Regions from separate parts of the Agromyces sp. NSFZ genome, predicted to be linked through region 4. Evidence: predicted binding sites of a transcription regulator. Region 4 holds the regulator's gene; each other region holds the start of a gene.
What was found. The regulator LexA, encoded in region 4, represses DNA repair genes until DNA is damaged. The targets are predictions, from matches to a motif close to TCGAACANNTGTTCGA.
Positions count from the first base shown of each region.

Region 1: ACVFI9_RS00645 (HNH endonuclease signature motif containing protein) is a predicted target of LexA. The motif match lies at 5,380-5,395, and genes of this name have one in related genera.
Region 2: ACVFI9_RS05655 (HNH endonuclease signature motif containing protein) is a predicted target of LexA. The motif match lies at 2,983-2,998, and genes of this name have one in related genera.
Region 3: uvrA (excinuclease ABC subunit UvrA) is a predicted target of LexA. The motif match lies at 4,929-4,944, and genes of this name have one in related genera.

Region 1 is NZ_CM149585.1:136,287-143,580, forward strand. Features, by position in the region: gene ACVFI9_RS00630 (phosphatidylglycerol lysyltransferase domain-containing protein) at 1-1,794, opposite strand, end outside; gene ACVFI9_RS00635 (hypothetical protein) at 1,890-2,264, opposite strand; gene ACVFI9_RS00640 (glycine--tRNA ligase) at 2,380-3,765, shown strand; gene ACVFI9_RS00645 (HNH endonuclease signature motif containing protein) at 3,837-5,351, opposite strand; gene ACVFI9_RS00650 (hypothetical protein) at 5,461-6,111, shown strand; gene ACVFI9_RS00655 (GNAT family N-acetyltransferase) at 6,154-6,837, opposite strand; gene ACVFI9_RS00660 (glutamyl-tRNA reductase) at 6,834-7,294, opposite strand, start outside.
Region 2 is NZ_CM149585.1:1,183,643-1,190,936, forward strand. Features, by position in the region: gene ACVFI9_RS05640 (excalibur calcium-binding domain-containing protein) at 1-965, shown strand, start outside; gene ACVFI9_RS05645 (hypothetical protein) at 1,003-1,434, opposite strand; gene ACVFI9_RS05650 (UDP-glucose dehydrogenase family protein) at 1,498-2,883, shown strand; gene ACVFI9_RS05655 (HNH endonuclease signature motif containing protein) at 3,020-4,603, shown strand; gene ACVFI9_RS05660 (N,N-dimethylformamidase beta subunit family domain-containing protein) at 4,937-7,294, opposite strand, start outside.
Region 3 is NZ_CM149585.1:2,369,930-2,377,223, forward strand. Features, by position in the region: gene uvrC (excinuclease ABC subunit UvrC) at 1-1,976, opposite strand, end outside; gene uvrA (excinuclease ABC subunit UvrA) at 1,982-4,873, opposite strand; gene uvrB (excinuclease ABC subunit UvrB) at 5,021-7,087, opposite strand; gene ACVFI9_RS11155 (HPP family protein) at 7,216-7,294, opposite strand, start outside.
Region 4 is NZ_CM149585.1:1,725,283-1,732,576, reverse strand. Features, by position in the region: gene ACVFI9_RS08190 (histidinol-phosphate transaminase) at 1-948, opposite strand, end outside; gene ACVFI9_RS08185 (LysM peptidoglycan-binding domain-containing protein) at 994-1,395, opposite strand; gene lexA (transcriptional repressor LexA) at 1,660-2,340, shown strand; gene ACVFI9_RS08175 (alpha/beta fold hydrolase) at 2,388-3,152, opposite strand; gene metE (5-methyltetrahydropteroyltriglutamate--homocysteine S-methyltransferase) at 3,373-5,718, opposite strand; gene ACVFI9_RS08165 (methylenetetrahydrofolate reductase) at 5,715-6,701, opposite strand; gene hflX (GTPase HflX) at 6,923-7,294, opposite strand, start outside.

The sequences.
Region 1 (7,294 bases), 1.6 Mb from region 4:
GCCGAGCTCCTCGAACACGGGCAGGTGTTCCGCGTGGACGCTGTAGAAGACCGGAGTCCAGCTGTTCGCGTCGCAGAAGGCGGCGAACTCCCGGACCACCCGGCCCACGTCACCGGGTGAGCAGATCGGGTCCGACAGTGCGATCGCGACGCCGTTGATCACGCGATAGGCCACGGCGCCCTCGCGGTCCTCGCTGAACCAGTAGGCATTGCCCGGCCAAGTGGCCATGAACCCCAAGGTGCCGGCACCGGTGCGCCGCAGGAGCGCCCGCATGCGGAGGTAGTCGGCGAACCCCGTCTCCCGCTTCGTCCGCCGCATGAGCAGCACGGCAGCCACGATGAAGATCGCCCAGAACACCGGCCCGACGACCTGGTACAGGAATCCCGTGACGTCATGGCCGGGGAGCACGATCGGGTCGACCACGGCGAGGAAATGCGGCGGCACGAACCGCTTGAACGTGTCGAGGAGCACGTCCCACGGTGTCGCCGCGGGCCAGTACTCGCCGATCGTCGCGAGCCCGACGATGAAGTACAGCGCGCCCAGTGCGAGGAGAGCGCCGAGGACCGTCGCGACGAAGGGGCCGAGGGCCGTTCCCGGCGTTCGCAGCTGGAAGTGTCGCCTCGTCACCACGAGCATGGCGATGATGCCGATCGGCAGGGCGAGGCTCGCGACGATCCACGCGATGAGCTCGCCGACGTCGAACACCGACCAGGTGCCGTCATCGACGTCGGCGGTCGTGACCGTCACCTCGTACGCGGTGCGAGCGAACAGCAGGATCGCCGCGTTCACGGCGATCGCCAGTCCCCAGGCGAAACGGCGCCCGGCGCGCAGGCCCAATGCTGCGACGAGGAGCAGGAGCACCGGCACGAACGACAGCAGGAACATCCCGAACCCCTGCGCGCTCATGAGGGCGAGCTGCCTGAGGCACGGCTCGCCGAGCGGGCTCGCCACGGCGTCGCACTGCGAGGCGACCGTGTCGAGGTCGATCGGCTCGTCGGCGAAGAGGTACGAGCCGAAACTGAACGGCGTGAGCTCGGTGCGGTTGACGAGCGCGACGATCGGTCCGAGCGCCGTCACGGCGACGATCGCGGCGACGAGCGTGCGAGTCTCGGCATGCGAGCTCCGGTGGGCGCGCAGCGTCGAGGCATCGCCGGCGAGGAGCGCGCCGAGGAAGATGCCGGTGATCGCGGCGATGAGCCGGTACACGTTCGACGAGTCGCCGTCGTACAGCACGAAGACGAGGATGGCGGCGAGCGTCACGATGCGGATGCGGCGGCGCCACAGCACCCCCAGGAACGCCGTCGCCGACATCAGCGCGCCGACCACGCCGGTGAGCGGATCGAGCGTCAGGTCGGACGCCGTGCCGGTCGCCCACCACTCGCCCGCGAGGGAGCCGAGCCATTGCAGCAGTGTGCCGAGGGCGACGGCCACGATGCCCGTCGCGCCGAAGGCGCCCATCGTGCGCAACGATCCCATCGCTCGTTCCGCGATGCCCAGCAGGGTCACGGCTGCGAGCAGGCCGACCACGAGCTGGAACGGGTCGGACGGGATGAACAGCGCCGTCACGACCGTCCACCACTGGGCGTTCTCGACGGTCGTGGTGACGCCGGCCGCCCACGTTCGTGCCGTTGCCTCGGAGGCGCCGCCGAAGAGGGTTCCGGTCACCGTCGCCGTCGCGATGAGCGCGGCGCCGAGGGCGAGGCTGAACGGGACGCGACGGATGAACACGCCGAACGCCTCGGCGTTCGAACGCACGCGGCCCGTGGGCTCGGCGTCGACCCCGTCACTCGGCACGTCGCCCATACTGCTCGTCGCGGTCACGATGCCGCGAGTCCCAGTCGTGGGTACAGCAACGCGGACCCGGCTCCCAGCATCGCTCGATGCCGGATTCAGGAGAAGGCGGCGGTGCCGAGCAGCGCGGTGACCACGAACACGGGGATCGCGACAACGGCGATGAGCTTCCGCCACCACCTCGAGTGCCACAGGTTCCAGATGGCGAGCATGATGCCGGCGGATGCCGCGGGCAGCCACCACCACGCGGCATCCGGGATCGGGCGATCGAACAGGTCGAGCAGGTTCGCGGCGATCCAGAGCCCTGCGCCGCCGATCATCGCGCCCACGATGAGCAGCACGATCACCGTGAGCACCCAGGACCAGCCGTCACCGCGCCCGAGCAGGTAGACGACGAAGGCGGCCGCGATCACGTACATCGCGATCACGAACGGGCCATTCGCCACGTCGAGATCGAACAGGAGATCCCACACCTTCGCCCCCCTCGGCCCCGGCGTCGTCTTGGGGCACAGCGTAGCGCCCGTAGGATGGTGACACCGTGTCGTTTCCGGGCAATCCCCCGATCTCATCAGGACCATTGGAGCCACCGTGGCCGCACCCAGCCGTCTCGAATCCGTCATCGCACTCGCCCAGCACCGGGGCTTCGTCTTCCAGGCGGGCGAGATCTACGGCGGATCCCGGTCTGCGTGGGACTACGGTCCCCTCGGCGTGGAGCTGAAGGAGAACATCAAGCGGCAGTGGTGGCGCTACATGGTCACCAGCCGCGCCGACGTCGTCGGCCTCGACTCGAGCGTCATCCTGCCGAAGCAGGTGTGGGTGGCATCCGGTCACGTCGGGGTCTTCACCGACCCGCTCGTCGAGTGCCTGCACTGCCACAAGCGCTTCCGTGAGGATCACCTGCTCGAGGCGTACGAGGACAAGAAGGGCCGCGCGCCCGAGAACGGCATGGGCGACATCGTCTGCCCGAACTGCGGCACGCGCGGCCAGTGGACGCCGCCGCGCGACTTCAACATGATGCTGCAGACCTTCCTCGGTCCGGTGCAGGACGAGTCGGGCCTGCACTACCTGCGTCCCGAGACCGCGCAGGGCATCTTCACGAACTTCGCCAACGTGCTGCAGGCGTCGCGCATGAAGCCGCCGTTCGGCATCGGCCAGATCGGCAAGTCGTTCCGCAACGAGATCACGCCGGGCAACTTCATCTTCCGCACCCGCGAGTTCGAGCAGATGGAGCTCGAGTTCTTCGTCGAGCCGGGCACCGACGACGAGTGGTTCGACTACTGGGTCGACTACCGGTGGAAGTGGTACACCGACCTCGGCATCGACCCCGAGAACCTGCGACTGTTCGAGCACCCGCAGGACAAGCTGTCGCACTACTCGAAGCGCACGATCGACATCGAGTACCGCTTCGGCTTCATGGGCGGCGAGTGGGGTGAGCTCGAGGGCGTCGCGAACCGCACCGACTTCGACCTCTCGACGCACGCCGAGCACTCCGGCAAGGACCTCTCGTACTTCGACCAGTCGAAGAACGAGCGCTGGATCCCGTACGTCATCGAGCCGGCGGCGGGTCTCACCCGGTCGCTCATGGCGTTCCTCGTCGACGCGTACGACGTCGAGGAGGTGCCGAACGCCAAGGGCGGTGTCGACACCCGCACGGTGCTGCGCCTCGATCCGCGCCTCGCTCCCGTGAAGGCGGCGGTGCTGCCGCTCAGCCGCAACGAGCGCCTGTCGCCGCTCGCGCGGGAGATCGCGGCGACGCTGCGGAAGTACTGGAACGTCGACTTCGACGACGCCGGTGCCATCGGTCGCCGGTACCGTCGCCAAGACGAGATCGGCACGCCGTTCTGCGTCACGGTCGACTTCGACTCGCTCGACGACAACGCCGTCACGGTGCGCGAGCGCGACAGCATGCAGCAGGAGCGCGTGCCGATCGCCGAGCTCGAGGGGTACCTGGCGTCGCGCCTGATCGGCGCGTAGGGGTCGCCGAACGCGAGGCGTCGTCGGGCGCGTTGCCGCGGACGCACTCCTCCCCGAGACCAGGCAGAGTCCTACCCCGCGAGCAGGGCCGGTTCTCGCTCGCTCGCGTCTGCGGCACGTCGCGATGAGCTGGTCGGCACGACCGACTCGGGCAATCGGGCCGGATCGACCGGGTTCAGGATGTCGGACGGGGTCTTCGATCTCATCAACCGAGGAGTGCGGTCGGGATCGACCCCCCGTGGCGGGATGAGCCAGTACACGGCGCCCTCGCGGCGCACCTCCCACCCCTCGTTGTGATAGCGGAGGTGATCTCCGCGGCAGAGCAGGATGCCGTCGGCGAGGTCGGTGCGACCCTCGTCGCGATGCCAGTGATCGATGTGATGCGCCTCAGTCCAGGAGGGAGGCCGCGTGCAGTCGGGATCCATGCAGCCGCCGTCTCGCACGCCGAGGGCGACCTTCTGCCGTTCGGTGAAGAGCCGTTCGTCGCGCCCGAGGTCGAGACAGGCTCCGTCGTCGCTGAACTTCAACGGCACATCGCCCTCGCACAGCCCGGTGTGGACGTCGGTGAGCGGGATGCGGTCGGGGTGGCCCTCGATCATGCCCGTGCCTTCGCCGGTCGCAAGCGCATGGGCGTTCACGATGATGCGGACCGAGGGCTTGCGCTCGTCGAGGAGCCGCCCGGGATCGACGCTCGCACCGGCTCGCAGCAGCTGCACCAGACCCTCTGCGGCCTCGCGCTCGCGCGCAGCCCGCGCGGCGGCGTAGTTCGCGTCGCCGCGCGCGGCGTCGCCGAACCCGCGACGGGTCTTCGTGTCGAGGCGACGCGGATGCGTGAGCTGGTCGAACACCGCCTTCACGAGCATGCCGCCATGCGGTTCGAGCTCGAACTCGCCCCGCACCATGCCATCGGGTTTCACCCAGAGCCGCCAGTACTGATCGTGTCGCTGCCGCTCGGCTCGCGCGACGACGCTCGCAGCGTCGACTCGGTCGCGCGCCTGCCTCGCGGCACGGCGTGCGGCGTCTGCATGCAGTGACCGGCACTCGTCGAGCAGGGCCGGCAGCAGTGCGGCCAGCGCCGCCTCGTCGGCATCTCCACCGGGTTCGCCAAGGCCGGACCGGATCGCGGACGCCACCTCGACGGACACGACGCCGCTCGCGACGGCGGTGCCCAGTGCGGCGAACCACGGCGGGGGAGAGGCGGGGGCGGTTTCGGCGAGGAGGGGGTCAGAGCGACGCTGCGCCTCGAGTGCGACCGCGGCATCCGTTTCGGCGATCATCTGCCCGACGCGCACGAGCGCGACCGCCTCGCGCTTCGACGATCGCGTGATCGACTGCACCAGCTGACCGGTGCCCGCATGCCCGGAGCGCCGGGCGAGTCCGCGCACCCCGAACGCCACCCGCGATCGCCGGGCGACCTCGGCGACGGCGATCGCCTGACAGCGCTCGACCTCATGCCGCAGCGCCGTGAGCTCCTCGACGGCGACGAGGAGCGCGGCGTCATCGAGCGGGACGAACGTGCCCGACGACACCTCGCGCCCGACGAGGCGACTGGCGACATCGGCCAGGTCGGACGGGGAATCGGGCATGTCTGATTCTCGCCAGAGCTACCGACACTCGAACGCATGTTCCCACAGGTGTGGAGAGGTTGTGGAATCCGGGGTGCTGGGGAGGATCGGTCGCACATAGGGTGCCGTCATGCAGGTGATCAGCGTGGGCGACGGGGGCTTCTTCGACGACGAGGATGCGGCGGCCGCCAACCGCCCCGAACCCGAGCAGTTCCGCCCGCCCGCATGGCTGGAGGCGCCCGACGACGAACTGCCGGCGCGCCTCCTGCACGACGCGGTGCTCGCGCGGACCGCAGGGACGGTCGTTCTCCTTCGCGAGATCCGCGTGTTCAGCGTCGGCTTCGAGGTGCACGTCGACTGGTTCCTCCGCCGTCGCGATGAGGACTCCTGGGAATGGCGGCAGCTCACCGACTCCGCGATGGGAGGTCCCTGGCACGCTGCCCGCCGTCAGCCCGGAGAACGGGACACGCGCCTGCGATTCGGACTCGCGCTGCCGGACGGAAGCAAGGTGCACGCAGCTGACTTCTCGTTCGCCGAGCCGCACGCTGCGGCACCCGAACCGCCGACGATCATGCCACGGCACGGCGGAGGCAGTGGCGGAGACCGCACGTCGACCGGCTCGAACGGCCTCTGGGTGTGGGCACCGGATCCGCTGCGCGGCGATCTCACGCTCGTCGCCGAGTGGGCTCGGCTCGGCATCCCGATCACGACCACGACGCTCGACGGCGACGCGATCGTCGCGGCGTCACGTCACGTGCGGCCGCTCTGGGAGACGTTGTAGCCGCAGCTCTCAGCTCTCAACTCCACGCAGCCGCACCCCGCTTCAGCCCCGCGCGGCCGCCCACTCCCGACGCAGCACACCGTAGATCGCGGTGTCCTGCCACTCGCCGTCGTGGTACTCCTCCTCGAGGATGGTCGCCTCGCGACGCATCCCGAGCCGTTCGCAGAGTGCGGCGGATGCCCCGTTCCGCGCGTCGAGGAACGCCTGCACGCGGTGGGGATTCAGCGTCTCGAACGTGAAGTCGAGCAGCGCCTGCGCCGCCTCGCGCGCGAACCCGCGACCCTGGAAGTCGGGATGGAGCACCCACCCGAGCTCGAGCTGCGCGTGCTGCACGCTCGAGACGCGGATCATGAAATCCCCGATGATGCGGTCCCGCCCGGCATCGTCGGTCGCCGGCGTGCCGGGCAGCACGGCGGCGAAGAACACGAAGTCGCCGTCGGCGGCGAGCATCCGACCCGCCGCGCGCTTCGCCGTGTGCTCGTAGCCCTCGGCGCGCTCGCGCTCGGGCCATGGCAGGTAGCGGATCACCTCGGCCAGGCGCTGGTACTCGTAGACGTCGGCAGCGTCGGATGCCTCGAGCGGACGCAGCACGAGACGCTGGGTGCGCAGCGGCTGCTCGACGAGCCGCCTCGCGTCGTAGGGGAAGCGCAGGGCCGGCGGTCCGTCGGCGGCGGCAGCGGCCACCCGATCGGCGTCGGGGCCGGATGCCGCGCGCTCGGCGCTCACGACGCAGCGCCTGCGGCTCCGGCGGCCCCGGTCTCATCCGATTCATTGGCACGAGCGACGCGTTCGGTACGTTCGGTCTCGTGGGGCTTCACCCCGAACAGCGCCTCGAGGCCGTCGATCCAGGCCGTCTGCTCGCCGGCCCGGGCGAGCTCGCGCGAGCGCACCATGGGCGTGTGCAGGAGCACGCCGGCCATGTGCCGCAGCGCCGCCTCGGTGCGGCCGTCGTCGTCACCGCGCGACCTGGCCCGGGCGATCTCGCCGTCGAGGATGTCGTACACGTGCCGTCGCAGTGCGACGACCGCGGGGGCGAGGTCGCGTTCCTCGCCGAGGTCGCCGAAGTCGCGCGCGTCGCGGTTCACGATCTCGCGCGCGGCATCCGTGGCCCCGAACTCCTCGAGCGGCGCGTGGATCTTGATGGTCTCGAGGTCGAGCAGGTCGACGCCGGGTACCTCGACGA
Region 2 (7,294 bases), 540 kb from region 4:
AGGTCACGGCCGCGATCCCGACCGAGACGGCAACGCCGTCCCGTTCGAAGCCGACCCCGACGCCCATGCCGACCGGCGAGCCGGACGCACCCGCCACGGTGACCACCGCAGCCGGCGCCCCATCGGTGCGCATCGCCGACAGCTCCGTCACCCAGATGCCGGCGATCGAGCTGCTCGAGACGCTTCCGGTGAAAGGACGAGCGCCCAAGACCGGGTACGACCGCAAGGCGATGTTCGGCACGGCGTGGCTCGACGTCGACCGGAACGGCTGCGACACCCGCAACGACATCCTCGCCCGCGACCTCGAGCCCGAGGTCACGTCCGGTCCCTGCAAGGTCACCTCGGGGGCGCTCGCCGACCCGTACACGGGTGACACGATCGACTTCGTGCGCGGCAACACCACCTCCCTGGACGTGCAGATCGACCACGTCGTTTCGCTCATGAACGCGTGGGAGACCGGCGCGCAGCAGCTCACCCAGGCGCAGCGCGTGAGCCTCGCGAACGACCCGATCAACCTCTACGCCGTCGACGGCCCCACCAACATCCAGAAGGCCGCCGGTGACGCGGCGACCTGGCTGCCGCCCAAGCGCGACTTCTGGTGCACGTACGTTGCGCACCAGATCTCGGTGAAGGCGACCTACGGCCTCTGGGTCACCGTGCCCGAGCGCGATGCCATGGTGCGGATCCTCGAGAAGTGCCCCGGTCAGCCGAGCGTCACCTCTGCATTCGCGCCGGCACCTGCGCCCGTGGCTGAGCCGGAGTCGGAGCCTGCGCCCGCACCGGCGCCTGCGCCTGCGCCGGCCCCCGCACCCGCTCCTGCCCCGGCCCCGGAGCCCGCTCCCGCCCCGGTGTACTACGAGAACTGCGACGCCGTGCGGGCTGCTGGCGCGGCGCCGATCCACGCCGGCGATCCCGGATACTCGGGCAAGCTCGACCGCGACGGCGACGGAGTCGCCTGCGAATAGCGCGTGCCGGCGCGCATGCCTGTGGCTGCGGCATCCGTCATCGTCTCAACGGAGTGGGCGGTGCCGCCCAGTAGCCGACCACTGCGCCCGCCAGCGCACCGACGACGTTGAGCGTCAGGTCGACCGGCGAGGGGGAGTGGTCCGCCATCCACCACGACGGGGCGAACTCGACGAGCGCGCAGGCGCCCAGCAGCAGGGGAACGGCGAGCAGCGACATCCGTCGACCGAACGCCACCACCACGAGGATGCCGAGCGGCGCGAAGAACACCGCGTGCGAGGCGTACTCGACGACCTCGTAGGTGATCCAGCCCGCGAGCCCATGGCTGCGCAGGTGGGCGAGTATGCCGCGTACCCACGGCGTGAACCCCTCGTCGATCGGACGCGGCACCAGGGCGAAGATCGCGCCCAGCGCGGCGTAGATCGCGAGCACGAGCAGCGCCCAGCGACGGCCTCGATCGGGGGGAGTCATCCCCTCAGCCTAGGAGCGGCGGGTGCGACAGAATGGACCGGAGTGTCTGAACGAAGGGTCCCCATGCGCATCTCAGTGATCGGCTGCGGCTACCTCGGCGCCGTGCACGCCTCGGCCATGGCCGAGCTCGGCCACCAGGTCGTCGGCATCGACGTCGACGCGGGCAAGATCGCCGCGCTCGCCGCAGGCAGGCCTCCGTTCTTCGAGCCCGGGCTCGCCGAGATCCTCACCTCGGCGACCGCCAGCGGCAGGCTTCGGTTCAGCACCGACATCGCGGATGCCGCGAGCGCCGACGTGCATTTCCTCGCCGTCGGCACGCCCCAGGCGGCCGGCACCGGCGCCGCCGACCTCAGCTACGTCGACGCCGCGTTCGAATCCCTGCTCCCGCACCTCGCCGACGGCGCGCTGGTCGTCGGCAAGAGCACGGTGCCGGTGGGCACTGCTGCGCGGCTCGCGGCTCGGCTGGCAGCGGATGCCTCGCACGCGCGCCTCGCGTGGAACCCCGAGTTCCTCCGTGAGGGCTTCGCCGTGAAGGACACGCTCGAGCCCGACCGGCTCGTCTACGGCGTCGGCGGGGCCGGCGGCGCTGGCGGCGCTGGCGTCGGCGGCGCCGGCGGCGCTGGGGGTTCCGGGGGTGCCGACGGTGCCGACGCAGACGACCGGCACGCGGCATCCGTGCTCGACCAGGTCTACCGCGCCGCGATCGAGGCCGGCACGCCGCGAATCGTGACCGACTACGCCACCGCCGAGCTCGTGAAGGTGGCCGCCAACGCATTCCTCGCCACGAAGATCAGCTTCATCAACGCGATGTCGGAGCTCGCGGATGCCACGGGCGCGGATGTCACGGCGCTCGCCGACGCCATCGGACACGACGCGCGCATCGGCCGTCGCTTCCTCAACGCCGGTGTCGGATTCGGCGGCGGCTGCCTGCCGAAGGACATCCGCGCCTTCACCGCGCACGCCGAGGAGCTGGGCCGCGGCGACTCGGTCGCCTTCCTGAAAGAGGTCGACGCGATCAACCTCCGGCAGCGGCAGCGGGTCGTCGACCTGGCCGTCGCCGCCCTCGACGGGTCGGTGTACGAGCGCAAGATCGCGGTGCTCGGCGTGACGTTCAAGCCCGAGTCCGACGACGTGCGCGACTCGCCCGCGCTCGACGTCGCGGTGCAGCTCAAGGGGCTCGGGGCGCGCGTCATCGCCACCGACCCCGAGGGCATCGAGAACGCGCGGGTGAGGCATCCGCAGCTCGAGTACACGACCTCGACGAACGAGGCGTTGCGTGGGGCCGACCTCGTGGTGCTCGTCACCGAGTGGCGGGAGTACCGCGCGCTCGACCCCGCGCAGGTCGGGCGGCTCGTCGCGGGGCGCCGCATCATCGACGGGCGCAACGTGCTCGATCCTGCCGCGTGGCGCGTGGCCGGCTGGGAGTACAAGGGGCTCGGGCGACCGTAGCGCGGGTCACGCTTCCGCGCTTCCGCGCTTCCGCGCTTCTCGGCGGGGTCTCGGCGCGGTCTCGGCGCGTCTGGGGAGTTCTCCACAGTTGCTGGGAATTCGAACATATGTTCGAAGGATCTGCGAGAATGGAGGCATGCCAGAAGCCCCCGCAGCGCTCGGCGAACTGCTCGCCGAGGTCGACGCGCTCGTCGACGCGTGGGCTGCGGCGTCGACCCTGGCGTCGACGGATGCCGCGGCCGACGTGCTGTCGATGACCGATGCCGGCCTCCTCATGGTCACCGAAGCGCTGGCCGGGTTGTCGAAGCGCGTCGACGCGCTCACCGTGCGGTGCGCGGCGGGTCTTGCTCGCCGCTCGCCGAGCGAGGCCGGCAACGACGGGCTGGCACGCCGCACCGGGCACTCCACGCCTGCCGGTCTCATCGCCGCCGTGAAGGGCGGGCGCTACTCCGAGGCGGTCAAGCTCATCGCCGTCGGCGAGGCCACCGAGCCGCGCGCCGCGTTCACGGGCGAGCTGCTGCCGCCGCGGTTCGCCCACGTCGCGGCAGGGGTCGCGGCGGGTCGGCTCGGCGTCGAGGCCGCGGCCGTCATCACCTCGTTCCTCGCGCGGGTGTCGATTCGCGCCTCGGCTGAGGATGTCGCGTGGTCCGAGGCCCTGCTCGTCGAGCGAGCCCCCGTGGTCGGCGTCGACGGGCTCAACCGCCTCATCAAGCAGCTCGAGGCCAGGCTCGATCCCGACGGCGTGCGACCCCGCGAAGACGAACTCCACGGCCAGCGCACCCTGCGCATCTGGGAAGACGGCGCCGGCATGATCAACCTCCGCGGCCGGTTCGACCCGATCACCGGCGCGCCCATCAAGGTCGCCGTCGAGTCACTCGTCGGTGCCGAACTCCACCGGGCACGTGACGCGCGTCCGGCATTCGGTGCTGCCCGCGAGGGCGCGTCGGGCACTGTGCCCACGTCCGCCGACGGCGCTGATTCCGGCGACGGCGCTGATTCCGACGACGGCGCTGCTCCCGGCGACGGCGCTGCTCCCGGCGACCGGCCCGACGCGACCACCGATGCCGCGATGTCCGAGCAGCGCACCATCGAGCAGATGAACGCCGACGCGCTCGCCGACATCGCCCGGCTCGCCATCTCGTCGGCCGATGCGTCGCTGCCGGCGCTCGCGTTCGCGACCGTCGTCGCTCGCATCGACCACGACGCGCTCCGCTCCGGGCTCGGTCACGCCTCGATCGACGGCATCGACCAGCCCGTCAGCGCCGCCGCGGCACGCCAGCTCGCGGCATCCGCCGGCATCATCCCGATGGTCTGCGGCGGCGACGGCGAGGTGCTCGACCTCGGCAGGGGCAAGCGGCTGTTCTCGAAGGCGCAGCGGCTCGCGCTCGCCGAACGAGACGGCGGGTGTGCCCACCCCGGGTGCCGCCGGCCGATCGCCCACACCCAAGCGCACCACATCAGGTGGTGGAAGCGCCATCGCGGACGCACCGACCTCGACAACGGAGTCCTGCTCTGCGCATTTCACCATGGGCTGCTCCATCGCAACGGTTGGGGCATCGAGATCCGCGACAATCGGGCGTGGTTCATCCCGCCGCCGCACATCGACCCCCAGCAGCGTCCGCGCGCCGGCAACCGATCGCCGCATCTCGAGCTTGGCGGTGCTCGCAGCGGCGCCGGCGACGGCGCGTGGAGTCCGCCCCTTGCCGTGTCTGCCGCCTGATCGGCGCGCGCTGCCCGTGCGGGCGCGCTGCCCGTGCGGGCGCGCTGCCTGAGCGGTGCGCCGCCTGTCGGCGAGCCCGCCTGATCGGGGCGCATGATCGCCGCGTCGCCTGAGCGGTGCGCCGCCTGTCGGCGAGCCCGCCTGAGCGGTGCGCCGCGATCTGGAGCCGCCTGATCGGTGCGCCGCCTGTCGGCGAGCCCGCCTGAGCGGTGCGCCGCGATCTGGAGCCGCCTGATCGGGCGCGCTGCCTGATCGGCGCGGCCGGCCTGGAGTCGTGCCCATGTACCGCTGCGGCGGCCGTGAGAACGGCCGCCGCAGCGCAGACGGCGAGGGTCAGGGTGCGACGAGACCGTTGATCGCCACCCGCTCGAGCGTGGGCGACACGGTCGACGTACCCGTGAACGTCGCACGGTACTGGATGTACCGCGAGTTGCCCGGGATGTCGGCTCCGGCCTCCACCGTCGTGAACGCGGTCCACGTGCCGTCGGGCGTGGCCGTGTTGCCGGTGCGGACCTGGATCACGACCGACGTCCCGCCGGGTGCCTGGGCGGTCACGTCGAGCGTCTGCCAGTCCGACGACGAACCCGCGTCGAGCACCCGGGACGTGAAGACCCCCGACCTCGGCGTGCCGGTCATCGACGCGGAGTCGACCGTCAGGTTCGCCCCGCCCGCGGCGTAGTCACTGAACACAGTGCCCATGCTGCCGGTGATCGCCACGTTCTGCGTGTGCCGCACGGTGCCGTCGACCGAGAACACGATCCGGTCGGCCAGCCAATCGATGCGGTACGTGTGAGCGGAGCCCACGAGGCCAGTGCCCAGTGACACATCCGCTACCGCGCCGTTGTTGCTGGTGCGTGCGTACAGCGTGTTCGTGGTGCCGCTGGTGCTGAAGATCGCCCATCGGGAGGAGCCCGAGAGGTCGGCCGCGAGTCCGCCGTGCTGGTTCGCCGCCGCCCCGAAGGTCGCGACGAACTCCACGGTGCTGCCCGGCCACGTCTGCTCGGTCGTCTTCAGGAGGCCGCCGTTGACCGCGACCTTGCCGCCCGAGACGACCGAGCCGCCGGAGCCGCCGCTCCAGAGGGTGCTCGTCCACCCGGTGGGCACCGTGCTGCCGTCGAACGGCGTGGCGACCGAGGGGAGCGCCGGCGTGAGCCGCATCCAGCGCAGGACGAGCGCGCCCGCACCCGAGGTGTAGTCGCTCGCCATCGGACGCATCGAGCCGCCCACCGTGGCCGCCGTGTGCACGAGGGCGCCGTCGACGTAGAAGCGGACGCTCGAGCCCCACTCGATCCGGAACACGTGCTCGGAGCCGATGTACTGCGAGCCGAGCGCGACGTCGACGATCGCGCCGCCGGCGTTCCGGGTGCGGGCCAGCAGCACGCCGCTGGTCTCGTACGTGCCGAACATCGCCCACGACTCGCCGGCGGCGTTGAGGGTGTCGGCTAAGCCCGCGTTCTGGTACTTCGCGCCCGTGAACGTCGCCGTGAACTCGACGGCTCGGCCCGCGCCGCCCGTCGCAGAGGTCCGCAGCCACGAGCCGTCGACCGTGGCGGTGCCGCCGGGGAAGGTCGTCGACCCGCCCGTCCAGCTGCCGGTCTGCCAGCCCGAAGGCACGCCGGTGCCCTCGAACTCGGCTCCCGCGAGCGGCGGAAGCACGACCTCGCCGCCTGCGGAGTTGGCGACGTACGTGAGGCTGCCGGGCGTGCCCGCACCGAACTGCGACGCCGAGGTGTCCTCGAGCACCGTGGCCACCGCGGAGGTGGTCGTGAACGACCAGGTCACGGTCGACCCGAGGGCATTGCCGGAGCCATCGGTGACGCTCCCCGCCACCGTCACCGTGTAGGTCGTGCCCGGTGCGAGGTTCGCGTTCGGGTTGAGCGTCGCCACCGCCCCTGCGACCGACCGCGTCGCCGGCACGTCGGTGCCGGCACCCTGCGCTCGGAGCGTGTAGGTCGCAGCCGTGACGGTCGCCGCGGCCACCGGCTCGCTGAACGTCACCGTCACGTCCGCGTCGACGGCCACGCCGGTGGCATCCGGTGCCGGAGTCCTGCCGACGACGGTGGGAGCCGTGGTGTCAGGGGTCGGCGTGGTGAACTGCGCCGTCGACGACGTCGCCGTGTTGCCCGCCGCATCCGTCGACACCAATCGGAAGGAGTACTGCGTCGCCGGAGCGAGCCCCGCGAGGTCGATGGTGTGCGAGGTGCCGAGCGTCGAGACCTCGGCGACCGAGTCGAGCGCACCGGGGGAGGTGCCGTACTCGACGCGACCCGTGGCCTGCTCGTCGGTGGTCCAGGTGATCCTCGCGGTGGTCGGCGCGATCATCTGCGAGGCGACCGCGGAGATCGTCGGCGGAGTCGTGTCGGGCGCAGGCGGGCGCGGGGAGTAGGGCAGGTTCACCGACGCCAGCGCGGGCGTGATCGCCCCGTTCGCGGTGGTGAACCGCGCCCGGTACTGGAGATAGCGGCCCGAGACGGGCATGTCCTGACCGGCGGCGACTGCTGCGAACGCCGTCCAGCTGCCGTCTGGCGTCGCCGTGTCGCCGCCGCGCACGTCGAGGGCCAGGGTCGAACCCGCGGGCACCTGCGCCGAATAGCTCAGCACGCCCCAGTCGGCGGTCGTGCCGGCATCGTGCACGCGTGACAGGAAGGATCCGCTGGTGGCATACGGCGTCACGTGCATCCACTTCAGCTT
Region 3 (7,294 bases), 640 kb from region 4:
GGCGCCGGCACGCGATCGGCGTGCAGGTGCCCGTGCACGGTCGCCGCGAGGGTCGGCCCGATGCCCTTGACCTCGGCGATCTCGGCCTCACCCGCCGCGCGCAGGCGGGAGACCGAGCCGAAGTGGCGCAGCAGTTCCTTGACGCGTGCCGGTCCGAGTCCGGGGATCTCGGAGAGGATGGTGCCGATGTCGCGCTTGCGGCGCTGGCGCTGGTGCGTGATCGCGAACCGGTGCGCCTCGTCGCGGACCCGCTGGAAGAGGAACAGCGCGTCGCTGTTGCGCGGCAGGATCACCGGGAAGTCGGCGTCGGGGGTCCAGATCTCCTCGAGCCGCTTGGCGATGCCGCAGAGGTAGATGCCCTCGACGCCCGACTCCTCGAGCGCTCGGGCCGCGGCAGCGACCTGCGGCTGCCCGCCGTCGACCACGAGGAGGTTCGGCCGGTAGGCGAACTTCTTCCGTCGGGCGGATGCCTCGGGCGCGTCGGATGCCTCGGGCGCGTCGGATGCCGACGGCACCTGGTCGGCGGCCGCCGGGCTCGCCTCGCTGCCATCGCCGCTCGACGGGGCGTCCGCCGCACCGGGCGCGAGGTACGCGAGGCGCCTCGTGAGCACCTGGTGGATGGAGTCGGTGTCGTCGGTGGAATCGGGGATCGTGAACCTGCGGTACTCGTCCTTGCGCGGAAGCCCGTCTTCGAAGACCACCATGGAGGCGACGATGTTGGTGCCGCTCAGGTGCGACACGTCGAAGCACTCGATGCGCAGTGGTGCGTCGGCCATGCCGAGCGCCTCCTGGATGTCCTCGAGTGCGCGCGAGCGCGTCGTGAAGTCGGCGCTGCGCCTGGTCTTGTAGAGCATGAGCGACTGCTTGGCGTTCTGGGTGGCCGTCTGCAGCAGCGCCGCCTTGTCGCCGCGCTGCGCGGCACGGAGCCGCACCTTGCGGCCCGCGAGCGTCGCCAGCCACGTCTCGAGGGCCTCGGCGTCGTCGGGGAGCTCCGGCACGATCACCTCGCGCGCAGGGGTGAGTCCGTCGACGTAGGCGTTCTGCACGACGGAGTCGACGAGCTCGCCGAGCGGCACGTCGAGCTCCTTGTCGACCGTCCACGTGTGCACGCCGCGCACGCGGCCGCCGCGTACGACGAACAGCTGCACCGCGGCGGCGAGCTCGTCGTGCTCGATGCCGAAGACGTCGATGTCGACGCGGTCGCCGAGCACCATGGCGCTCTTCTCGAAGAACGCCCGCGCCGCCTGCAGTTGATCGCGCCGACGTGCGGCCGTCTCGTAGTCCTGCACCGAGGCGGCCGAACGCATCTCGCGCTCGAGGTCGTCGAGGATGCGCGGATCCTGGTTCTGCATGAACGCCACGAACCGGTCGACGTTGGCGCGGTGCTCCTCGATCGTGACACGGCCCGAGCATGGGCCGTGGCACCTGCCGATCTGGCCCGCGAAGCACGGCTTGCCCGAGGCCATCGCCCGACGGTAGTCGCTGTCCTTGCAGGTGCGGATCGGGAACAGCTTGATGAGCAGGTCGAGCGTCTCGTTGACCGCCCAGACCTTGGGGTACGGGCCGAAGTACCGCGCCCCGGGGATGCCGCGCCTGCGGGAGACCATCGCGCGCGGGGCTTCGTCGGCGAGCGTGACCACGAGGTACGGGTAGGACTTGTCGTCCTTGAAGCGCACGTTGAACGGCGGTTTCAGCTCGTTGATCCAGGTGATCTCGAGGTTCAGCGCCTCGACATCGGTGCGGACGACGGTCCACTCCACCGATGCGGCGCTCGTCACCATGCGGCGGGTGCGTTCGTGCAGCGTGTGCAGCGGTGCGAAGTAGTTCGACAGCCGCGCGCGCAGGTTCTTCGCCTTGCCGACGTACAGCACGCGTCGTTCGGCGTCGCGGAAACGGTAGACGCCAGGGGCGGTGGGGATCTCCCCCGCCTTGGGGCGATAGGGGACGCCCGCATTCTTCGGCAATGCTGCGCTCATCCGGCTCAGCTGGCGACCTCTGCGTGCACGGATGCCGCGTCGAAGATCTCGCGGAGGAAGAACCCGGTGTGGCTCTCCAGCACGCGGGCGACCTGCTCGGGCGTGCCGGTCGCGACGAGCTGCCCGCCCCCGGAGCCGCCCTCGGGCCCGAGGTCGATGATCCAATCGGCCGACTTGATGACGTCGAGGTTGTGCTCGATGACGATCACGGTGTTGCCCTTGTCGACGAGCTTGCCGAGCACCTTGAGGAGCTTGCGCACGTCTTCGAAGTGCAGCCCGGTGGTGGGCTCGTCGAGCACGTACACGCTGCGGCCGTTCGACCGGCGCTGCAGCTCGGTGGCGAGCTTCACGCGCTGCGCCTCGCCGCCCGAGAGCGTCGTGGCGCTCTGGCCGAGCTGCACGTAGCCGAGGCCCACGTCGACGAGGGTCTTCAGGTAGCGGTGGATCGCCGAGATGGGCTCGAAGAACTCGGCCGCCTCGCTGATCGGCATCTCGAGCACCTCGGCGATGTTCTTGCCCTTGTAGTGCACCTGCAGCGTCTCGCGGTTGTACCGCTTTCCGCCGCAGACCTCGCACGCGACGTACACGTCGGGTAGGAAGTTCATCTCGATCTTGATGGTGCCGTCGCCGGAGCACGCCTCGCAACGGCCGCCCTTGACGTTGAAGCTGAAGCGGCCGGGCAGGTAGCCGCGCGCCTTCGCCTCGGTGGTCTCGGAGAACAGCGTGCGGATGCGGTCGAACACGCCCGTGTAGGTCGCCGGGTTCGACCGCGGGGTACGGCCGATCGGCGCCTGGTCGACGTGCACCACCTTGTCGAGCTGCTCGAGGCCGGTGACCCTGCGATGCCGGCCTGGCACCTTGCGGGCGCCGTTCAACCGGTTGGCGAGCACCCGGTAGAGGATGTCGTTCACGAGCGAAGACTTGCCGGATCCGCTCACACCGGTGACCGCGGTGAACGTGCCGAGCGGGAAGTCGACGTCGATGCCGCGCAGGTTGTTCGCCTCGGCGCCCTGCACGGCGATCACCCGCTGCGGGTCGATCGGCCGGCGACGTGCCGGGAGCGCGATCTCCTTGCGGCCCGAGAGGTAGTCGCCGGTGAGCGAACGCGTGTTCTTCAACAGGTCGGCGTAGCTGCCGGAGTGCACGACGGTGCCGCCGTTGACGCCGGCACCCGGCCCGATGTCGACGATCCAGTCGGCGGTGCGGATGGTGTCCTCGTCGTGCTCGACGACGATGAGCGTGTTGCCGAGGTCGCGGAGCGCCACGAGCGTGTCGATGAGACGGCGGTTGTCGCGCTGGTGCAGGCCGATGCTGGGCTCGTCGAGCACGTAGAGCACGCCGGTGAGGCCGGAGCCGATCTGCGTTGCCAGCCGGATGCGCTGTGCCTCGCCGCCCGAGAGCGTGCCCGCCGCGCGCGCGAGGTCGAGGTAGCTGAGGCCCACCCGGATGAGGAAGTCGAGCCGCACCTTGATCTCACGCAGGACCTGCGCGCCGATGGCCTGCTCGCGCTCGGTGAGCTGCAGCCGGTCCATGAAGGCCCGGGCGTCGGTGAGGCTGAGCTCGCCGACGTCGGCGATGCTGTGGTCGTGGATGAGCACCGAGAGCACCTCGGGCTTCAGCCGCTTGCCGCCGCAGACCGGGCACGGCACTTCTCGGAGATACTCGGCCCATCGCGCCCGCTGCACGTCGGTCTCGGCCTGGACGTACTGGCGCTCGATGTAGGGCACGACGCCCTCGAAGCCGGAGGTGTAGCTCATCTCGCGGCCGTACCGGTTGCGCCAGCGCACCTTGACCTCGAAGTTGTCGCCACGGAGCACCGCGTCGCGCGCGGCTTCGTCGAGCTCCTCCCATGGCGTGTCCAGGGAGAACCCGAGGTCGCGGGCGAGGCCGTCGAGCAGCTTCTCGTAGTAGTTGTAGAGGCTCTTGCCCTGCGAGGTCCACGGCAGGATGACCCCCTCGGCGATGCTGAGCGACGGGTCGCCGAGGAGCAGCGCCTCGTCGACCGACATCCTGGTGCCGAGGCCGGAGCACTCGGGGCAGGCGCCGAACGGCGCATTGAACGAGAAGGTGCGCGGCTCGATCTCGGTGAGCTGGATCGGATGCTGGTTCGGGCAGGAGAGCTTCTCGGAGAACGTGGCCCACGCGTCGGGGCCGGTCTCGTCGACGAGGTTCACCTGCACGAGCCCGTCGGTCAGCCGCAGCGCGGTCTCGAGCGAGTCGGTGAGCCGGCCGAGCACGTCGGGGCCGGCCACGAGCCGGTCGATGACGACCGAGATGTCGTGCTTGACCTGCTTCTTGAGGGTCGGCGGCTCGTCGAGGCGGATGAGCTCGCCGTCGACCATCGCGCGCGAGTACCCGCCGGCGGCCAGCTCGCGGAACAGGTCGACGAACTCGCCCTTCTTCTTGGAGACGACCGGGCTGAGCACCTGGTACCGGGTGCCCTCCGGCAACTCCATGAGCTGGTCGGCGATCTGCTGCACCGTCTGCCGCTGGATGCGCTCGCCGCACACGGGACAGTGCGGCACGCCGATGCGTGCCCAGAGCAGGCGCATGTAATCGTAGATCTCGGTGATCGTGCCGACGGTCGACCGCGGGTTGCGGTTCGTAGACTTCTGGTCGATCGAGACGGCAGGGCTCAGCCCCTCGATGAAGTCGACGTCGGGCCGGTCGACCTGACCGAGGAACTGCCGGGCGTAGGCCGACAGGGACTCGACGTACCGCCGCTGCCCCTCGGCGAAGATGGTGTCGAACGCGAGGGACGACTTGCCCGAGCCCGAGAGGCCGGTGAAGACGACCATCGCGTCGCGCGGGATCTCGACGTCGACGTTGTGCAGGTTGTGCACGCGGGCACCGCGGACACTCAGGCGCGAGTGGGCATCGAGACGTGAAACTGGCACTCTCCGAGTCTAGAGAGCGCCACCGACACGGGTTCCACGATGGCACGCGCTCTCAGCGAACATACGTTCGATTCCGTGGAACTCCCAGCCGACGCCGGCTCGATGGGGATGCGACGCCACGCGGCATCCGCCCCGCCACAGGGACCCTCAGCCCAGGTGACCCGCCTTCTCCATCTGGCGCAGTTCGCGCTTCAGCTCGGAGACCTCGTCGCGGAGCCTCGCCGCCAGTTCGAACTTCAGTTCGCCTGCCGCCTCGAGCATCTGCTCGTTGAGGTCCCGGATGAGTTCCTCGAGGTCGTTCGCACCGGCTGCCGCGATGCCCTCGCGGCGAAGGTTCGGTACGGGAGCCTTCTTGCGCGCGTCGCGGCCGGCGAGCAGCTCGGCCGTGTCGGCCTCCTCGCGCGCGAGCACCTCGGTGATGTCGGCGATGCGCTTGCGCAGCGGCTGCGGGTCGATGCCGTTGGCGCGGTTGTACTCGAGCTGCTTCTCGCGACGACGCGTGGTCTCGTCGATCGCCGACGTCATCGAGTCGGTCAGGGTGTCGGCGTACATGTGCACCTCGCCCGACACGTTCCGCGCCGCGCGGCCGATCGTCTGGATGAGCGAGGTCGACGACCTGAGGAAGCCCTCCTTGTCGGCATCGAGGATCGCGACGAGCGACACCTCGGGGAGATCGAGGCCCTCGCGGAGCAGGTTGATGCCGACGAGCACGTCGTAGACGCCGGCGCGCAGCTCGGTCAGGAGCTCCACCCGTCGCAGGGTGTCCACGTCGGAGTGGAGGTAGCGAACGCGCACGCCCGCCTCGGTGAGGAAGTCGGTGAGCTCCTCAGCCATGCGCTTCGTCAGCGTCGTGACGAGCACGCGCTCGTCACGCTCGGCGCGGACCCTGATCTCCTCGAGCAGGTCGTCGATCTGGCCCTTCGACGGCTTCACCACGATCTGCGGGTCGACGAGGCCCGTCGGGCGGATGATCTGCTCCACCACGCCGTCGGCGATGCCCATCTCGTACCGGCCGGGCGTCGCCGAGAGGTAGACCGTCTGGCCGACGCGGGCCTTGAACTCGTCCCACTTGAGCGGTCGGTTGTCGAGGGCGCTCGGCAGCCGGAACCCGTGCTCGACGAGGGTGCGCTTGCGCGAGGAATCGCCCTCGTACATCGCGCCGATCTGCGGCACGGTCACGTGCGACTCGTCGATGACCACCAGGAAGTCGTCGGCGAAGTAGTCGAGGAGGCAGTGCGGCGCCTCGCCCGGGGCCCGGCCGTCGATGTGCCGCGAGTAGTTCTCGATGCCCGAGCAGAACCCGATCTGCTCCATCATCTCGAGGTCGAACGTGGTGCGCATGCGGAGGCGCTGTGCCTCGAGGAGCTTGCCCTCGCGCTCGAGCTCGGCCAGGCGCTCCTCGAGCTCGACCCGGATGGTGCCGATCGCCCGCTGCATGACGTCGGTGCTCGCGACGTAGTGCGAGCCGGGGAAGACGGGCACCGCGTCGAGCTTCGCCACCACCTGTCCGGTGAGGGGGTGCAAGTGGTAGAGCGCCTCGATCTCGTCGCCGAACATCTCGATGCGGATGGCGAGCTCCTCGTAGATCGGGATGATCTCGATGGTGTCGCCGCGCACCCGGAACGTGCCGCGTGAGAAGTCGACGTCGTTGCGCTGGTACTGCATGGAGACGAACTTGCGGATGAGCCAGTCGCGATCGACCCGCTGCCCGACCTGCAGCGGCATCATGGCGGCGAGATATTCCTCGGGCGTGCCGAGGCCGTAGATGCACGACACCGTGGAGACGACGACCACGTCGCGGCGGCTCAGCAACGAGTTCGTGGTGGAGTGCCGTAGCCGCTCGACCTCGGCATTGATCGACGAGTCCTTCTCGATGAAGGTGTCGGTCTGCGGAACGTAGGCCTCGGGCTGGTAGTAGTCGTAGTACGAGACGAAGTACTCGACCGCGTTGTTCGGCATCAGCTCGCGGAACTCGGTCGCGAGCTGGGCCGCGAGCGTCTTGTTGTGGGCGAGCACCAGCGTGGGCCGCTGCACTTGCTCGATGAGCCAGGCGGTCGTCGCCGACTTGCCCGTTCCGGTCGCCCCGAGGAGTACGACGTCGGTCTCGCCGGCGTTGATGCGCCCGGCGAGTTCAGCGATGGCGGTGGGCTGGTCGCCGCTCGGTCGGTACTCGCTCACCACCTCGAACGGGCGTACGGATCGCGTGGCCTGCATGGATTCCAGTCTAGGTTCGCCCTCCGACATCGCGTCCGGGTCGGGCGAACGCGCGGCCGCGACATCCGGCGCCGATCCCGACCCGCCCGGCACACGGCCGGGCGGATCGGGATGACGGGACGCTGCAGTCAGCGCCACCGCCACGGGTACTCGTACCGCCGGAACGCGACGCCCGCCGCCAGGGTGATGCCGAGCACGGCCACCAGT
Region 4 (7,294 bases):
CACCGCGTGCGGGTCGTCCACCCCCCCGAAGAGCACGAAGTTGGCGCCGCTGCGGTACGGACGGAACCCGAGCCGGGCGAGCTCGGCGGAGATGCGCTCGCGCTGCGTGCGGATCTCGCCGACCATCGCGAGCATCTCGTCGGAGTGTGCGAGCGCACCGAGTGCCGCCGCCTGCGTGAGCGCCGAGAGGTGGTACGGCAGCCGCACGAGTCGGAGCGCGTCGATCGCGGCGGGATCCGCGGCGAGGTACCCGACCCGCGCGCCCGCGAAGGCGAAAGCCTTGCTCATCGTGCGCGAGACGAGGAGGCGCGGCCGGCCCTCGAGCAGGGTGAGCGCGCTCGGCGTGCCCGGGTCGGCGAACTCGATGTACGCCTCGTCGACCACCACGATGCCCCGTGCCGCGTCGGCGACCGCGGCGATGGTGTCGAGGGAGAGCGGGGTTCCGGTGGGGTTGTTCGGCGCGCACAGCAGCACGATGTCGGGATCGTGCTCGCGCACGGCGGCGACCGCGGTCTCGGGACCGAGCTCGTAGTCCTCGTCTCGGCCGGCGGTGATCCACCCGGTGCCGGTGCCCGAGGCGAGCAGGCCGTACATGGAGTAGGTCGGCGCGAAGCCGAGCACCGAGCGGCCGGGGCCGCCGAACGCCTGCAGGATGTGCTGCAGCACCTCGTTCGATCCGTTCGCCGCCCAGATGCGGTCGGGGTCGAGTCCATGGCCGAGGTAGTCGGCGAGCGCTCCGCGGAGGGCGGTGAACTCGCGGTCGGGATAGCGATTGAGGCCGAGGATCGCGGCGGCCACGCGGGCGACGATGTCGTGCGCGACATCCTCGGGGATCGGATGCGTGTTCTCGTTGACGTTCAGCGCGACGGGCACGGACGCCTGAGGGGCGCCGTACGGAGTGCGACCACGCAGGTCGTCGCGGATGGGCAGGTCATCGAGGCTCGTCACCCGTCCATGCTAGCCACGCGACCTCGGCCGTCTCGGCCACGCCGATCAGGGCACGACCGGGAGGGCGAGCCGTTGACCGGGCTCGACGGTGGCCACATCGAGCCCGTTGAGCCGCATGATCTCGGCGATCACGTCTCGTGGGTCGCCCTGCGGGGCGATGGACTCGGCGATCGCCCAGAGCGAGTCGCCCTGGTGCACCGTGACGTACTCGAACGTGCGGGTGCCGAGCTCTGCGCCCGCATCGGCCGCCGCGCCCCCGGAACCGAGGATGGTGACGAGGGCCCAGGCCACGAGCGGGAGTGCGGCGAGGCTCGTGAAGACGACACGGCCGCGACGTGTGAGGCGAAGCCGCGTACGGGGTGAGGACGTCGCCGTCGCGGGCGGAACCATGGCGGACTGCGGTCGCACGGATGCGCCGAACCCGCCGGAAACGATCGCTGCGCTCATGTCACACCTCCTGTGGGAGCCGCATCGGCCCTCGGCCGGGAGGGCCGATGCGAAACTCTGTTCCGAATATATCTTCGAACAATCGAACCCGCAAGCGACACCCGCAGTCTCGTGCGGCGCGAATTCCGCGACACACTCGAACGAATGTTTGCCGCACCGACCGCAGCCGGATACAGTTTCGAATGTCCGACGACAGTCGATCAGACACCACCGACATCCGGTCGCGTGCGACCGCAACGAGGGGCGGAGACGTTGAGCACCGACATCGACGATGTGCGCGAGGCCGGCAGGCAGCGTCGACGCAAGAGCCTGAGCGCCAAGCAGGTCGCGATCCTCGAGGTGATCCAGCGTTCCGTCGCCTCCCGCGGGTACCCGCCGAGCATGCGCGAGATCGGCGACGCCGTCGGCCTCTCCTCCCTCTCGAGCGTCACCCACCAGCTCAACCAGCTCGAGCTCGCCGGCTACCTCCGCCGCGACCCCAACCGTCCGCGCGCACTCGAGGTGCTCATCGAGCTGCCCGGCACCGATCGACCGGCGACCGCGGGCGACGCCGGTCCCGCGCCGGTCGGCGACGCCGCCATGGTGCCGCTCGTCGGCCGCATCGCCGCAGGCATCCCCATCACGGCCGAGCAGCAGATCGACGAGGTGTTCCCCCTCCCCCGCCAGCTCGTGGGCAAGGGCGAGCTGTTCATCCTCAAGGTGGTGGGCGACTCGATGATCGATGCGGCGATCTGCGACGGCGACTGGGTCGTCGTGCGGTCGCAACCCACCGCCGAGAACGGCGAGATCGTCGCGGCCATGCTCGACGGCGAGGCGACGGTCAAGGTGTTCCGCCAGCGCGACGGACACACGTGGCTGCTGCCACGCAACTCCGCGTTCGAGCCCATCCTGGGCGACCAGGCCGAGGTGCTCGGCAAGGTCGTCGCGGTGCTCCGCGCGGTCTGATCCGCGGCAGGATGCCTCCGGGCGTGCGGCCGGCTACGGCACGGCCGCTACGCCGCGACGGCGGCGGGCACCTGCACGCGCTCACCGATGCGCACGTGGTCGCACAACCACTCGCACACCGTTTCCATGAACCCGGCGTGGTCGTCGCGGAACACCGTGTGGCCCGTGCCGGGAACGGTCGCGACGGTCATGCCCGTGCGGCGCAGTTGCGCCGCGACCCGCTCGGTGATGAGCAGGCTCTTCTCGGCGAGCACCACGAGGCTCGGCGCCACGACGCGGGCGGGCGGCACGAGGCGTCGCGTGTCGACGAATCCGAGGATGGTGCGCTTGTCCCAGTCGCGCAGCGTCGCCACTTCGATGTCGACGTCGGCGGCGCTCCACTTCGGGTTCATCCGCACGAGCGCCGAACGCCGCGGGCGCGGGGCGATCGCGAAGAACAGCTTGAACGCGAAGCCGCGCAGGCCGGTCGGGAACGAGAACGCCGGATCGATGTAGATCGCCGCACGCGGCGCGAGTCGGTCGGCGACGAGGCTCGCGACGAGGCCGCCGAGCGAGTGACCCATCACGACATCGGGCGGACGGTCGAGCAGGGGCGCGAGCGTCTCGACCACGTCGTCGGCCCAGGCGCGGGGCGAGTAGTTCCTCGACCGCGGGCTGCGTCCGTGGCCGGCGAGGTCGACGGCGATGACGCGGAATCCGTGCTCCTCGAGCTCGCGCGTGACCCGGTGCCAGGCGCGCGAGTCCGACATGATGCCGTGGATGAGGACGGCGGTCTTGGTGCCGCCACCCCATTCGTGAACCGCGAGTCGCATGATCCGACGGTACGTCACGTCCCTGAGCGATCGCCTGACGCGGCGGTGGGGTTGCATTCCGAGCGACGGTGTGCCGCGGCCGTCGAGGTCCGGGGCCGGATGCCGCATGCTCGCGACATCCGGCCCTCGCACGTTTCCGTTCCCGCGTCCCGTGCCCGCTGCGCAGGCGACGTGACGCGGGAACGGCGACATTGGGCGATGCCGCAGCCGGATCCTCGGCCTAGTCGACCGTCGCCGGCACCCGGATCGCCTCGCGCACGGCACGCGCGGCCTCGATGATGTGCCCGAGCGACGCCACCGTCTCCTCGTAGCCGCGCGTCTTCAGTCCGCAGTCGGGGTTGACCCACAGCCGCGACGCGGGGATCTCGGCCACCGCCCGTTCGAGGAGCGACCGCACCTCGGCGGCGCCCGGCACGCGCGGCGAGTGGATGTCGTAGACACCCGGGCCGATGCCGTGGTCGAAGCCGCTCGTCGCGAGGTCGTCGACCACCTCCATGCGGCTGCGCGCCGCCTCGATCGAGGTGACATCGGCGTCGAGGTTGCGGATCGCATCGATGACCACCCCGAACTCGGAGTAGCAGAGGTGGGTGTGCACCTGCGTGGCGGCCGCCGCACCACCCGTCGCGAGGCGGAAGGACCCGACCGACCAGTCGAGGTAGGCCGGCTGGTCGGCTCGCTTCAACGGCAGCAGCTCCCGCAGCGCCGGCTCGTCGACCTGGACGATGCGGATGCCCGCGGCCTCGAGGTCGGCGATCTCGTCGCGCAGGGCGAGCGCCACCTGCCGGGCCGTATCGCCGATCGGCTGGTCGTCGCGCACGAACGACCACGCCAGGATCGTCACGGGCCCGGTGAGCATGCCCTTCACGGGCTTGTCGGTCAGCGACTGGGCGAACGTCGACCACGCGACGGTCATCGGCTCGGGCCGGGAGACATCCCCCCACAGGATCGACGGACGCGTGCAGCGCGAGCCGTAGGACTGCACCCAGCCGTGCTGCGTCACCGCGAAGCCGTCGAGCAGTTCGGCGAAGTACTGCACCATGTCGTTGCGCTCGGGCTCGCCGTGCACGAGCACGTCGAGGCCGAGGTCCTCCTGCAGCCGGATGACGCGCGCGATCTCCTCGTGCATGAGCGCGCGGTACTCGGGCTCGCTCAGCTCCCCCGTGAGGAGGCGCGCGCGGGCTCGGCGGATGTCGCCCGTCTGCGGGAACGAGCCGATCGTCGTGGTCGGCAGCGCGGGCAGGTCGAGCGACTCCTGCGCCTCGACGCGCTCCTCATAGGCGGCGCGCGCGAAGTGGTGGTCGGCGAGCCCGGCGAAGCGGTCGCGCACGGCGGGCACCCGCACGCCGGGTGCGCCGTCTCGATCGGCGAGGGCGGCGGATGCCGCGTCGAGCTCCTCCTGGATCGTGGCGCGACCGGCGACGAGGCCCCGCTCGAGCGCGGCGACCTGGGCCACCTTCTGGTCGGCGAATGCGAGCCAGCTCACGAGCCGCGGGTCGAGCGCCGTCTCCTCGGTCACGTCGTGCGGCACGTGCAGGAGCGACGTCGACGTGGACACGGCGACGTCGGCCGACAGCCGTCGCAACGCCTCGAGGCGTTCGAACGCCTCGGCGAGGTCTCCGCGCCAGATGTTGTGCCCGTCGATGACGCCGGCGACGAGGGTCTTCGCGGCGAGGGATGCGGCGGTCGCCGGGTCGAGGTGCTCGGGCACGCTGCCCCGCACGAGGTCGAGACCGATCGCCTCGACCGGTGTCGCCGCGAGGGCGGGCAGCGCGACGTCGAGTGCCGCGTAGGGCGTGGCGACGAACACCGAGGGTCGGCGGTCGGCGGCGCCGAGCGCATCGTACGCGGCGCCGACCGCCGCGATCACGCGTTCGCGCGGCACGTCGATGCTCTCGCTCACGAGCGCCGGCTCGTCGAGCTGCACCCACTCGGCCCCCGCGGTACAGAGCTCGGCGAGGAGCGCGGCATACACGGGCACGAGATCCGCGACCCGGTCGAGCGGATGGAACTCGGCGGGAGCACCGTCGGCGGGCTTGGCGAGGAGCAGGAGGGTCACGGGGCCGACGATGACGGGCCGGGTGAGGTATCCGGCCGCCCTGGCCTCGGCGAACCGGGTGACGATCCGCTCGGCGTGCAGCGAGAACTCGGTGTCGGGCCCGATCTCGGGCACGAGGTAGTGGTAGTTCGTGTCGAACCACTTCGTCATCTCGAGCGGAGCGTCATCGCCCTCGCCGCGCGCGATGGTGAAGTAGCCGGCGAGGTCGACCTCGCCGTGCTCGTCCTGCAGCCGGCGGAACCGCTCGGGCACCGCACCCACGGCGAGTGCCGCGTCGAGGACCTGGTCGTAGTACGAGAACGACTCGGGGATCGACGAGTCGTCGCGCCCGAGCCCGAGCTCGACGAGGCGCTCGCGGGTCGCGGCGCGCAGCTCGGCGGCGCGCGCCTCGAGTTCGGCGGCGTCGATGCGGCCCGCCCAGAAGTCCTCGACCGCGTGCTTGAGCTCGCGGCGGCGTCCGATGCGGGGGTAGCCGAGGATGGTTCCGGTGGGGAATGCGGGGGCGTTCATGATGGTGTCGTGTTCCTCTCGATGGCCGCGTTCGCGGGCGTTCGGAGGCCGAGCCGGTCGAGCACGGCGAGCACGGCCTCATGGCGGTTGAAGGTGTACAGGTGGAGCCCCGGGGCGCCGCCGGCGAGCACGTCGACGGAAAGGCGCGTGGCGTGCTCGACGCCGATCGCGAACTGCCGGTCGGGGTCGGATGCGCGCTCGAGGGCGTGGGCGAGCGACCGGGGTGCGGGCACGCCCGTGAGCTCCGCGAGCCGGGTGAGGCGCGCCGGCGTGGTGACCGGCATGATGCCCGGCAGGATCGGGATGGTCACGCCGCCCGCGCGGGCGCGCGCCACGAATCCGAGGTAGTCGTCGGCCTCCCAGAACAGCTGGGTGATCGCGAGGTTGGCGCCCGCGACCTCCTTGGCGAGCAGCGTGTCGATGTCCTGCTCGAGGTCGCGTGAGCGCGGATGCCCTGTGGGGAACGCCGCCACCGCGACCCGTTCGGGTCTCGGCCGCGCACGGATGCGGGTGACGCCCGGGATGCCTGGGATCCCCGCCTGCCCGAACGGCTCCCGCTCCTCCTGCACGCGGTGGATGAGCTGCACGAGCTCGGCGGCGCTCTGCAGGTCGCCGAGGCCCGCCTCGGGGTCGGCGCCGGCGGGCGGATCGCCGCGGAGCGCGAGGAAGCTCGTGACACCGGCGTCGAGGAACTCGCGCACGAGGCGGTTCGCCTCGGCGTGGCTCGATCCGACGCACGTGAGGTGCGCCATCGGCTCGACGTCGGTGTGCTCGAGCATGTGCCGCAGCACGGTCAGGGATCGGTCGCGCGAGGATCCGCCCGCGCCGAACGTCACCGACATGAACGCCGGGTCGACGTCGGCGAGCCGGTCGATCGTGCTGCCGAGGGCGAGCGCCGCGGCATCCGTTCGGGGTGGGAACAGCTCGAACGAGACGGGCGGCCTCGACCGACCGCTGCCGCTCCCGCGCGCGATTCCGGTCATGGTGCTCCTGGTGCGGATGCCGCACCGGGAGGTCGGGACGCAGCACACGCCGCGTCCGACCAGCCGTCACGGCGGGTGGGTGTCGCGGGCGGGTGCCGGGCTCGGCGGTCGCTCCAGGCGGGCGGCATCCGGCCGCTCGCCACGATCAGGTGCGACGATACGCGAGGGCCGATGACCCGGTCACGCGTGTGACACCGCGTGACACCGGGAGACGCGGAATGTTACGCGGGCACCGATGCTGCGGTGAACTCGGCGAGGTGCGACGCCTGCTCGGGCGAGGCGAGCGCCCGGATGCGGGTGCCGTCTTCGACGTAGTCGACCGAGAGCACGCGCCCGCTCTCGTGCAGGCCCGACACGATGTCACCCCGGTCGTACGGCACGAGCAGGTCGATCTCCACCGCCGGGTCGGGCAGCATGCGCCCGATGGCCCGGAGCACCTCGGGGACGCCTGCCCCGGTGCGCGCCGACGCGAACACCGCGTCGGGTTCGAGGCCCTGGAGCACGAGCCGCTCCTCGGCAGTGATGAGGTCGGCCTTGTTGAACACCACGAGCTCGGGGATGTCCCGTGCGCCCACCTCGCCGATGACGTCGCG